Regions from separate parts of the Pradoshia eiseniae genome, predicted to be linked through region 2. Evidence: predicted binding sites of a transcription regulator. Region 2 holds the regulator's gene; the other holds the start of a gene.

Region 1 (6,328 bases), on a different contig from region 2:
ATGCTGTTGTCTTTGGTTTAGAGAATCTTCCTTTTTCTCAAGCACGGATTCACGCTTATCCTGTGAATCTGCTTTACGATCTAGATTCTCTTCTTTTTGTAGAATTCGGTTTTCCTGTCTCTGTAATTCAGCTCGTCTTTCACGAACCTCCTTTTCAGCATCAGTCCGAAGTTTATGAATTTCATCCTTTGCTTCCAAAAGGGATTCCTTCTTCAAGGCATCCGCTTCCCGCTTTGCGTCTTCAATAATTTTTTCAGCCGCATTTGTCGCTCCGGAAATTTTGGATTCTGCTATGGATTTTCTTAACAAATAGCCAACAACTGCACCAACAATTAGGCCAAGCAAAATGGAGATGATAGTGATTGGATCCATCAATACACCTCCTCTTGCTATAATTTTTTTTAATCTCTTTTACTACATTTTCACTCTTGCTTGTACATCATTTTTAAAATATACAGCATTATCAATTTCACGTATGTCTTTTAAAAAGAAATTAATACATTTCTATTGTAAAGTTATGAAAATTTGTTGTCAAGAGCAAGTCAGAATGCGATTCGCGCTCATTTTTTGAAAATAAAGACAGTTTTCTAGACGCGCATCTCTATCCGTGAATTTTCCATCTCTTCAAAATTATGAAATGCGCATTTTCCTAGTTTATCTGAAGAAAATTTGCTCAAATTATTTTAAGAATGAAGAAGAGGCACACCTAAAGAATAGGCTGCCTCTTCCTTATTTAATGTCTTATTCTAGGTCAAAACCATCCATCATATCTTCATCTTCTTTTGGTGCCTCGATAGCGACATCTGAATCTAATCCATACTCAGCACGGATTTTTTGCGTAATCTCTGCACGGATATCAGGATTTTCCTTCAGGAATAGCTTAGCGTTCTCACGTCCTTGGCCAAGACGTTCGTTATTGTATGCGTACCAAGATCCGCTCTTTTGAACAACATCCAGCTCTGAACCAATATCGATGACTTCGCCTTCTCTTGAAATCCCTTCACCATACATGATGTCAACTTCTGCCACACGGAATGGAGGAGCGACCTTATTTTTAACAATCTTGATTTTCGTTCTGTTACCGACAATATCAGTGCCTTGTTTCAATTGTTCGGCACGTCTTACCTCAAGACGAATCGTTGAATAGAATTTAAGCGCACGACCACCAGGAGTTGTCTCTGGGTTTCCGAACATTACTCCAACCTTCTCACGGATTTGGTTAATGAAGATGGCAATCGTATTGGATTTATTGATTGCGCCGGATAATTTACGAAGAGCTTGAGACATCAAGCGAGCTTGCAAACCAACGTGAGCATCTCCCATTTCTCCTTCAATCTCCGCTTTAGGGACAAGAGCCGCAACGGAATCGACAACGATGATGTCAACAGCACCGCTTCGCACCAAGGCCTCAGCAATCTCAAGCGCTTGTTCTCCTGTGTCCGGCTGTGAAAGTAATAATTCATCAATATTTACACCAAGCTTTTGTGCATAAGCAGGATCAAGAGCATGCTCAGCATCGATAAACGCCGCTTGTCCGCCTTGAGCCTGGACTTCAGCGATGGCATGCAAGGCAACCGTCGTCTTACCGGAACTCTCTGGTCCGTAAATTTCAATAATTCTCCCGCGCGGATAGCCGCCCACACCAAGTGCTGCATCTAAAGCTAAGGAACCGCTTGGAATGGTTGATACCTTTCTGTCAGCTCTTTCTCCTAATTTCATGACTGAGCCTTTACCAAATTGCTTCTCGATTTGTTTTAGCGCCATATCCAGCGCAGCTTGACGATCACTCACTATTTATTTCCTCCCCATATCTATATGAAAACAATTGCCTATAATCTTGTTAGAACATATTTATACTATACCTCATCCGTGTCCATTTGCCAAGTAAAAAACCGAACATTTATTCGTATGATTTTCATAGGGGAAAGCAGCATAAAAAAGAAAAACCCGCGCTGTATACCCAGTCTTTCGAAACAAAAATAAGGGTAAGTTTAAATTTTCCCGGATTATAACACAATGAATTTTCTTAACAATATCTATAAGTATATAAGAAATGGAAAAGGGACCCATGAAATGCTTCCAAGGCCCCTTTTTATACAAGCACAGAATGCTGGTTATTGTTTTAATTGGTGCAATAAGAAATGACAGCCGTATTTTACGCTTCGCACTCGGTTTCCTTCCCGCATGCCGCCAAGGTTCAGTTTCTTCGCAAACGGCTCACGCCCCGGCAAAGCAAGGCCTACAAAAACAGTTCCAACCGGATTTCCTTCCAATTCATCAGGCCCGGCGACTCCAGTAAAGCTAATGCCGACATCAGAACCAAGCAGCTTTTTAATATTTTCAGCCATTTCGATTGCACAAGCTTCACTGACGACACCATGCTCTTTAATCGTTGAGTCACTGACTTGCAAGAGTTTTTGCTTAGCTTCGTTTGTATAGCAGACGATTCCGCCCTTCAAAATAAGCCCCGCTCCCGGTATTCCAGTTAATTCCTCTTGGAACATACCGCCTGTTAGACTTTCTGCCGCAGAAATGGTCCACTTTCGTTCTTTCAAGAGCGCGATTGCTTCTTTCATGAGTGTCGTATCATTGTATCCGTAGAAATAATCTCCTACACGGCTTAGGATCTGTTCCTCTGCCTTTCTGATCATTTCCTCGGCACCTGCTGACGTTTCATGCTTAGCCGTAATCCGGAGGGTAACCTCCCCGTTCGCTGCCAAAGGAGCAATTGTCGGGTTTGTCTGCGCATCCAGTATGTCTTCAATATCCGTTTCCAGCTGCGACTCTCCTATGCCGAAAAAGCGTAGAATCCTTGACTCAATCCGCTCTCTTGTTCCCATGTCCTTCAATAAGAAAGGCTCCAAGTAATCTTTGTACATCGGCTGCATTTCACTTGGCGGGCCAGGGAGAAGAACATGAATATGCTCTCCGTGAGAAACAGCCATTCCCGGAGCCATACCATGATGATTTGGAAATACTTCTGCCCCTTCAATCACCAAAGCTTGCTTACGGTTATTTTCAGTCATCTTACGGCTGATTTTTTCGAAGTAGTCCTCGATGTTTGCCATTGACTTATGGTCAGTAATCAGCGTCTTCCCTATGTATTCAGCAACTGTCTCTTTCGTCAAATCATCCTTTGTTGGACCAAGACCGCCCGTATAAATAATCAGGTCAGCTCGTTTCTCCGCAGTCTCAATCGCTTGTCTAAGCCGGTCCTGATTATCTCCCACCACGGTGTGGTAATAGACATTCACGCCGATCTCAGCTAAACCCTTCGAGATAAACTGCGCATTTGTATTGGCAATCTGGCCAAGCAGCAATTCGGAGCCGACTCCAATAATTTCAGCATTCATTCCACTCACCTTCCATTCACGGAACTATATGTGAATGATACCCTTATTTTGAATTTGAAAACGCGTGCTTATTTTTGGCGAAGTAATCCCAGCCAGACCAAAGTGTAAAGAATAAAGCCACATATAAGGCAAAATCCGCAAATGGGAAGGAAATCCACTCAAATGGGAGATTATGAAGCAGAAGTGCCGAAATAGCAATGATTTGCGTCCATGTTTTAATCTTGCCCAATTGATTTGCCGCAACAACTTCCCCGCCGCCTGCCAAAATTAAACGGAGTCCAGTCACCGCAAATTCCCGGCTGATAATTAAGATAACAATCCATGCAGGAGCAGCATCCAAATCTACAAGAACAATCAAGGCTGCAGAAACGAGCAGCTTGTCCGCTAACGGATCGAGGAATTTCCCCAGGTTAGTGACAAGATTATGCTTTCTTGCATAGTAGCCGTCCACCCAGTCTGTCGTTGATGCGATGATAAAAATCAAGGCGCCGACGAAATGGGCGATAGGTAGCTCTACTCCATTGATAACCCATACACCCCAATCAAGCATCATTATGATGATAAACACCGGAATCATGCAAATTCTTGAAACGGTAATTTTATTTGGTAAATTCACTAGATGTTCCTCGCTTTACTTTTTATTTTCATGGCATTAAGACTGCCTATATGTATAAGGAAAGATGAGAAGGCCATCACCATTGATGACCTCCCGCGATTATTCCTTCGTGTACTTAATGGTAATATTTTGAACAATAGAATCTGATGCATACTCGATTTTCTCACCATTAACAAATACTTCCGCATCTGTGGAACGACCAATATTCATAGTGATTTGTGTGTCTTCGGTTTGATCAAATTCCTGAGGATTATCTGCTGTAATCATATTATTGAACAAAGATTTTCCATTGGAATCTTTCACAGTTACCCATGTCTGGCCCGTTGATTTGATGGCCACCTTAAACTCATCTGCTTTCGATAATTCATATGTGGATGAATTGCCGCTTGAAGAAGCCAGCTTCAGCTCACCCGCAGACGGTTCTTCCTCTTTCGGTTTTTCCTCAGTGTCTGCTTTATCTTCTTCCTGAGCCGATTCATCTTCTTTAGTCTCTTCAGAGGCATCCTCTTCGGTATCAGAGGCATTATTCTCCCCTTCTTCTACCTGAACCTGCTGGTTGCTTTCATTCGTTGTTCCGGCATCATCATTGTTACTGATCGCTTTTGCCACAAAATAATAAATGACTGCGGCCATAGCGACAAGGACGACAGCAATCAGAATCTTAGGCAGCAGGTCAGCCCATTTGGAGCCTTGAACAGCAATAGATTTCCGTGATTGCACGCGAGAAAGATTTTTCGGGACCTCTTCCTGCTGAACAGGGGCGGGAATATCGGTTTGATGTTCAGCGAATAATTGCTCTGCATCCAGACCAACAGCTTCCGCATATTGCTTAATGAAGGCACGGACATAAAACTTGCCCGGCATCATATCGTAGTTTCCCTCTTCAATTCCGATTAAATAGCGTTTTTGTATTTTGGTGATTTGCTGCAAATCATCCAAAGATAGCCCTTTAGCTTCACGGGCTTCTTTTAATATTCTTCCTAGTTCAGTCATTTAAACACCTTCTACTCACTAAAATCAATTAAAATTCAAACGAACCAAATTCTGATTCGCCAAAAAACTGGTTATCTACCGTCTCATAGGTAATTACCTCATTAGGCTCGTTTCGGAGTTCGATAATATAATCAAAATCATTCATCGTATACTCAGAATTTTGCACAAAGATATCCGGGTGTTCAATAACTTTTATTGCATCAAGCCTCATGAGCTCACGTACCAGCTGCCAATGTTTTTCATTGGCCCTTCTGGTCGATACGATTCCATCAAGGATAAATAAATTATTCTCATTGTATTCATCCTCGATCAATTGATTGCGGACAGTCTGTTTTAAAAGGGTCGATGAAACAAATAGCCAACGCTTGTTCGCACACACACTCGCAGCTACAATCGATTCGGTCTTCCCGACACGCGGCATTCCCCTTATGCCAATTAATTTATGGCCTTCCTGCTTAAAGAGCTCTGCCATGAAATCGACAAGCAGCCCTAAATCTTCCCTTTCAAAACGAAAGGTCTTGCGATCATCCGCATCACGTTGTATGTAACGGCCATGCCTGACAGCTAATCGGTCTCTCAGTTTCGGTTCTCTTAGTTTGGTTACTTTTATCGTATCCATTGTATATAAAATTGATTCGAGCCGCTCAATTTGGCGATGATCTTTCGCTAGAAGGAGCATGCCCCTCCGTCCTTCATCAACACCGTTGATGGTCACGATATTAATGGAAAGCATCCCTAACAATGACGAAATATCCCCTAGCAGTCCGGGACGGTTAATTTGAATTTCATACTCAAAATACCATTCCTTTTTCTCCATTGCGTCCCCTCCATAGGAAAAACCATTTGACAAATTCCTTCAATATTTTCCTTAAGTCTTATCATATCTGATTTCCAGTGGACTGAAAAGTAAAAATATCAATCGGCCGACCTATGCCGTGCTCCATCCGCCGTTAACAGAGAGGATCTGCCCTGTCATATATGCTGCATCCTCTGATAGTAAAAAGGAAATGACGCCTGCTATCTCATCAGGACGCCCAAGCCTTCCCATTGGAATCTCTTCGGCTAAATCATGTAAATCATCCTCATTAAATGACCTAAGCATTGGTGTGGAAATGGCACCTGGTGACACAGCGTTCACGCGTATCCCTGATGGCGCCAGCTCTTTTGCCAGTGCCTTTACAAACGTATTTTGCCCGCCCTTAACCATGGAGTAGAGCACCTCACACGATGCCCCGATTTCACCCCAGATCGATGTGACGGCAATAATATTTCCAGCCCGCTTATTAATCAGCTTGCCAACCAAGCCTTTAGCTAACAAGAATGGGGCCGTTACATGAAGAGTAATCATTCGCCTTGCCTCTTCATC
Region 2 (6,328 bases):
TAATTTGCGAATAAATGGTTCCATTCTTCTTCTTTCTTCGCACCTGCATCAATGATTGTTTCTTTGAATGTTGCGTATACTTCCTCAGGCACATAGAAGTCTTCTTCGAATGTCCATTTATAGTATTCTTTTGTAAGCTTCATTTCATCTTCACCAAGCGGAGCGCCGTGAACGGCCGCTTTACCGGATTTATTCGGCGCGCCATACCCAATGATTGTTCTCACCTCAATCATGGTTGGGCGGTCAAGATCTGTTTTCGCTTCTTCAAGCGCTTTGGCGATTTCGTTTAAGTCGTTTCCGTCCTCTACACGGATATACTGCCAGCCATAGGCCTTAAAGCGGTCTGCGACGCTTTCGGAGAAGCTCATATTCAATTCTCCGTCCAAGGAAATATCATTGGAATCATAAAGAACGACTAAACGGCCTAGCTTCAAGTGCGCAGCCAAGGAAGCCGCTTCAGCAGAAACACCCTCCATTAAGTCGCCGTCTCCGCAGATACTGTATGTAAAATGGTTAACTAATTCATAGTTCTCTTTATTATAAGTAGCGGCTAAATGACGCTCAGCCATTGCCATCCCGACAGCCATCCCAATTCCTTGTCCTAATGGTCCAGTTGTGGCTTCAACGCCGCGTGTGTGACCATATTCAGGGTGACCAGGGGTTTTAGAATCCCATTGACGGAAGTTCTTGATCTCTTCCATATCAAGTCCATATCCGGATAAGTGAAGAAGACTGTATAAAAGCATGGATCCATGTCCGGCTGACAATACAAAACGGTCGCGGTTAAACCAATCTGGATTATTAGGGTTATGGTTCATGAAACGAGTCCATAATGTATAAGCCATTGGCGCAGCGCCCATTGGCATGCCAGGGTGTCCGGAATTGGCTTTTTCGATTGCATCGATTGAAAGTGTACGTATAGCAGTGATTGCTAATTGATCCTTTTCAGTAAACATAGTCAGTCTACATCCTTTCCGATTAACATACTTCAGTCTAACTATAAATGATACAAAGTTATATTGACAACATTATTTAGGCAATTCTACAGAATTGACATAAATTTCAATTGTTAAAAATACCTATTACTATCTCTTACCCATTAGTGGAGTCTTTTATTACGGATTTGCTTAACCTTTTCAGGTGTCACGTCATTTCCATTCGGGTCAATGATGGTTACGCCCTCAATCGTATTTCTCATAGAAGACCTGAAGGACTCTAAATACTCGGCGCGCAGCAAGGATTGTTCCTTCGCTTCCTCTGTTGTGAGGCCGCCAGCCTTTGCTTTTTTGGATAATTCATTTATTCTGTTTATTTTGTGCTTTGGCAGCATATGGATTGCTCCTTTTCATAAAAAATCAATTACTGTCATCGTATAGAAAAACGCGGCCTATTTCAAGAAGTATCTACTATATATGCCTCTGTTTTTCAGCGTGCTCGGCATATCGGCGGTGCACAGTCGCTTTTGATACCTCATAGCCCCTGCGGTTCAAATTCTCCGTGATTTCGGCAAATGTCAGACCTTTTATCCGGAGGGCAATGATCTCCTGGATTGGAACCTCAGTCCGCTCTCTTCCTCCACCGACATGCTGGTTCGACAGATTCTTGACAGGATTATACCCATTCTCAATCGCGCGCTTCATGCCCCTGCGAATCTTGCTGTTTTGAAGCTTGCGCTGATATTCTTCCACAATGCTGATTATCTGAAGAAGCATGGCGTCTGTTTCAGATACCTCAAGCTCCCCGTTATGGGTGACTGTATATAGCTTGATGCCTTCCTTATAGATACAATGCATTAAGGCAATCTTCGCATTTCCTCGGCCGAGCCGTGTCTCATCCTGGATGAGCAGTCCCTCGATTTCTTTATTGCGCATTTGTTCTAATAGAATAAGAATACCCTCTCGCTCCAGATCATATCCGCTCGCTTGCTCCTTTTCAATCGACACGACCTCGAAGCCTTTAATCGCGGCCAGCTGTGTCAGCTCCTGTTCCTGTCTTTCAAGAGATGTCTCCTGTGTGCTCTTTTCTGTACTGACTCTGCAGTAAATTCCAACCTTCATTTCTCTCACCATTCTCTATATATTTCTTCTCGAGATATGCACCGAAGGCCGGAACGAATGCCCCGGCCTTCACTACTATCATTATAACGTTTATTCCTTATTTGAGTCTGCCAAATGCAGGATATCTGTGTTTCTTTCGATAGGAAGGATAATGGTCTGGCCTTCTTGGATATGAGTCGTTTCCAACTCATTGGCCTCTCTCACCCATTTCACAAATTCAGTCGTTGACATATTGGCATCCTCATATTGTTCAGCCATGGCCCAAAGCGTATCTCCGCTTTCAACCTTCACTTGCATATATTGATTATCGCTTTTTTCTAAATTCGTGAAAGTCATCAATAAGATTAACAGAAAAAGTCCAACTGCAAAAATAATGGTATACGAATAAGAAGACCAAACTTGTTTCATATTAAAAACCCCTCCACAGAATGTATGTTCGTATTTCTTGTTCTTAGTATAAACCGAACAAATGTTTTGTGTCAACAGAAAAATCGAACTTATGTTTGTACTAGTGTTCGCCTCATGCTATAATAGCGGTAAAGATCAGATAAAGAGGTGCGGGAGATGACAACAAAACTATCAAAGCGACAGCAAGATATCTTACTATATATTAAAGAAGAAGTTAAAACGAAGGGATATCCGCCTTCCGTGCGAGAGATTGGGGAAGCAGTCGGACTAGCCTCAAGCTCTACCGTTCACGGACATTTGGCCAGATTGGAAAGCAAAGGCCTCATCAGACGTGACCCGACAAAGCCGCGTGCCATTGAAGTACTGGATATGGATCCGCATGAGCATATTCCAAAAGCCAATTCTGTCAGCGTCCCTCTGATTGGTAAGGTTACTGCAGGTCAGCCGATCACGGCGATTGAGAATATTGAAGAATACTTCCCATTGCCAGAGCATATGGCTCCAGCCGACGAAAACGTATTTATGCTAGAGATTATGGGTGACAGTATGATTGAAGCCGGCATCCTTGATGGAGATTATGTCATCGTCCGCCAGCAGCATACAGCCAATAATGGCGAGATTGTCGTCGCCATGACCGAGGACGATGAAGCCACGGTGAAACGCTTCTTCAAGGAAGATAACCATTTCCGCCTTCAGCCTGAAAATTCCATGCTTGACCCAATCATCCTTCAGAATGTCAGCATCCTAGGGAAAGTCATCGGCCTATATAGAAATATTCATTAATACTGAACCAGCCAAGCATTCCGGCTGGTTCTTTCATTTAACTTACTAGATTCTTAGTAGACTATATGCTGGATTACTAGAGTTTATACACAACAAAAAAATGCTTGAAGTCATTTCAAGCATTCAATACAACCTATTATTTAGAAAAGTACTCATCTCTCAGGATGGAATACATCTTCAAATCTTGATGCTTCCCCTTGGCATACATTCCTTTTCGAATGACACCCTCATACGTCATTCCCGCCTTCTGCATGACCCGTTCAGACCCCGTATTTTCCACAAAGCATCTTGCTTGAATTCGCATCAAGTTCATCTTCATAAACCCGAACTTAATCACTTCCTTCGCTGCCTCAGCGGCTATTCCCTGCCCCCAGAAGTCTTGCGAGAGCACATAGCCTAGCTCCGCCACTCTGTGCGGGATTTTCCATCCAACAAAATCAATCGTTCCAATCAGCTTGCCAGTGCCTTTCCGTTCGATTCCCCATGGAGCGAGTTCCTTCTGTTCATATTGTGAGAGGGCGAACACCAAAAACTCCTTCGTATCCTCAATGGATTGATGCGTGTTCCATGTCATATATTTCGTTACTTCAGGATTGGAGCCATAGGCATACATATCATGGGCATCCTCCATCCTGATTTTCCTTAAGATGAGTCGTTCGGTTTCCAATTCGGGAAATGGATCAAATATGTTTCGTGCCTCCATCCAGACCACCTCTTCACTTTTACTCCATTATATCGTCGATAGTGACATAGATATATCATCTTTCTGACTTATCAGATATTTTATTTAAGTGAGCAGCGCAATTAATGGTAAACCATTAAATTTATATTGATATGAAGGGATTGACCTGTTTTTTATTGGCTGTTTTCGTAAGGATTGTTGCAAATGCCATAAAATAGAGACTGCTTTTTTGCTGCCTCCGTTATTGAGATAAAGCCCCCTGTTTGTTTATGTATCATTCTTCACAAGCGAAGATTTTTCACTGTTCATTTGTTACAGGAATGCTGCCACATATCCCCATTAAGGAATTCAACAGAAAAGGGCATTCATCCTCTTTGGATCAACACCTCGATAATTTAAGTATATCTCCTCCAAAATAAACCTATCCTTGATATTTAAAAGTATAATATTGTAAGTATATAAACAAAAAGGGGGACTTCAAAAATGTATCTGTTCTTATTCACCATAATTTATTGTGTAATAACGCAGGTTTTGAATATAGGCTATATACCTGCTATGGGGGCTTATTTAATAGGTTTAATCTTTATTAAGGGATATTTTAGTGAAGAATTAAAAGACGTCTATAACATTGAAAAAACAAAATATTTGTATGAGAAAATCGGAATTAAAGATTCCTTAATGGAGCTACTGTGTTTGTCGATAATATTTATTAATTCTTATTTAATTGATTATGAACCTTTCTCCCTTTTTGACTTTGTTTGTATGTTATTACTTATTGCTGTTGTCTATCGATTTCTATTTTGGGGTATAACACAGGCAATCGGGCAAAAATTTAACTCTAAAATGTAATTCAGATGATACCTCTAATAGGAATTTCCTTCTTACGCTATCCTGCCCCTTTACTTCCATAAGAATTTCAACACAAAAAGGCATTAATCCTTCCTAGATCAATGCCCCGTTAGTAAAGTAAGTTTAAATTTGAAATTGATTAACTACCTAGGTTTCTTAATAATTGTTTTCTTCGTAACTAACAGTGCAACAGCTACACTAATAACACCTAAAACTCCAGAGATAGTTCTATTTATAATAACATTATCTGTAACAGGAAATATGGCATTACTAATAAGGATAAGAATTATATACACTGCAATCGAAAAGAGCAAAACAATTAATGTATGTTTCATAACAACTCTCCTCCCAAATTCTCTAATGGTATTTCTAAAGATATGAATATCCCTAACTATTTTTTACCAAATTAATCCTTATTAAGCTAACCTGCCCCGTCTCTACAATAGGGAATTCAACAAAAATGAGCATTAAACCTCCTTGATCAATGCCCCGGTTTGTTTAAGTATATGTCACAATCTTTTTGTGAAAGAGTAGTCATTACGTAATCAGTTTGTTCTTTATATAGCCAGACATTCTTAGCATTTTTCCATCCATTTCAGTTTTTATCTGTTTCATTCCATTTTTCTTATAAAATGCAATGGCAGTGTTATTCGTTGGAGAAACACGGAGATGATATTCACGAACATGATTATTCTTAAAAAATCTAATAGCATAATCGTGTAAAAGGGAACCCAAACCCATTCCTCGCTTTTCAGGAATAAGGTAATAGAGATTTACATAACCAATTTCTTTCCCCTCATACTCCTTTACAGTCAGTTCAAGTTGACCGATTGGCAGCTCGTTGTCTACAACTAATACAAGGCCTTTAGGATTTTTTTCTGACTGTTGTTGTAACCATTTCAAATAATTATTTTCATCTCCAAATTCCTCATCTGTACCAAAGCTAACACTGAAAGAATCTCTACGAAAAGGAATAACATACTCCTTATGTTTACTTAAATCAATGGGTATGAATTTCAGTTTTCTCCCTCCTTATTTAAGGATGTACAAGCATTAAACTCGGTACAATAATTTGCATTCCTTCTTCCGATAACCTGCTCCTTTAGTTGAAGAAGGTATCTCCATTTTATGGTATCACAAATTTGATTTTCCCTTATTATTCAAAAGCAATAATCTAGAGATAATCATATTAACTAAAAAAGCGAAACCACAAATGTGATTTCGCTAGCTTTTTAACAATATCGCTTAATCCCAATGACCCGCTTTTTCTAATGTTTCTTTTCCTTTGAACGCAATGATGATTAACAAGACACTTAATAGAATCATAGCTGCAACAGCATATAACACGTATAGATAACTGCCCGTTGCATCAAATACAAACCCATAAGCAGGGAGTGCCGTAATGCCTGCGAATGCTAATCCTAATGCTGCCGTTCCATAAATCGCGCCATATTCTTTAATGCCGAAGATAGATGTAGTCAATAACGGTCCTAGCGTTCCAACAGAAGAGGAAACAAATCCAAATAATCCGATTGCCACTGAAAATACC

Evidence for each region. The regulator LexA, encoded in region 2, represses DNA repair genes until DNA is damaged. The targets are predictions, from matches to a motif close to CGAACATATGTTCG.
Region 1: recA (recombinase RecA) is a predicted target of LexA. The motif match lies at 1,894-1,907, and genes of this name have one in related genera.

Annotation. Positions count from the first base shown of each region.
Region 1 covers NZ_PKOZ01000003.1:196,592-202,919, forward strand. Annotated here, with positions in the region: gene rny (ribonuclease Y) at 1-372, opposite strand, end outside; gene recA (recombinase RecA) at 742-1,791, opposite strand; gene CYL18_RS07910 (competence/damage-inducible protein A) at 2,115-3,353, opposite strand; gene pgsA (CDP-diacylglycerol--glycerol-3-phosphate 3-phosphatidyltransferase) at 3,397-3,969, opposite strand; gene CYL18_RS07920 (helix-turn-helix domain-containing protein) at 4,069-4,962, opposite strand; gene CYL18_RS07925 (DUF3388 domain-containing protein) at 4,991-5,779, opposite strand; gene ymfI (elongation factor P 5-aminopentanone reductase) at 5,891-6,328, opposite strand, start outside.
Region 2 covers NZ_PKOZ01000011.1:71,817-78,144, reverse strand. Annotated here, with positions in the region: gene tkt (transketolase) at 1-956, opposite strand, end outside; gene CYL18_RS15080 (DUF896 domain-containing protein) at 1,100-1,330, opposite strand; gene CYL18_RS15075 (YneB family resolvase-like protein) at 1,407-2,057, opposite strand; gene yneA (cell division suppressor protein YneA) at 2,148-2,465, opposite strand; gene lexA (transcriptional repressor LexA) at 2,622-3,248, shown strand; gene CYL18_RS15060 (GNAT family N-acetyltransferase) at 3,385-3,951, opposite strand; gene CYL18_RS15055 (hypothetical protein) at 4,414-4,779, shown strand; gene CYL18_RS15050 (hypothetical protein) at 4,923-5,114, opposite strand; gene CYL18_RS15045 (GNAT family N-acetyltransferase) at 5,317-5,754, opposite strand; gene CYL18_RS15040 (MFS transporter) at 6,025-6,328, opposite strand, start outside.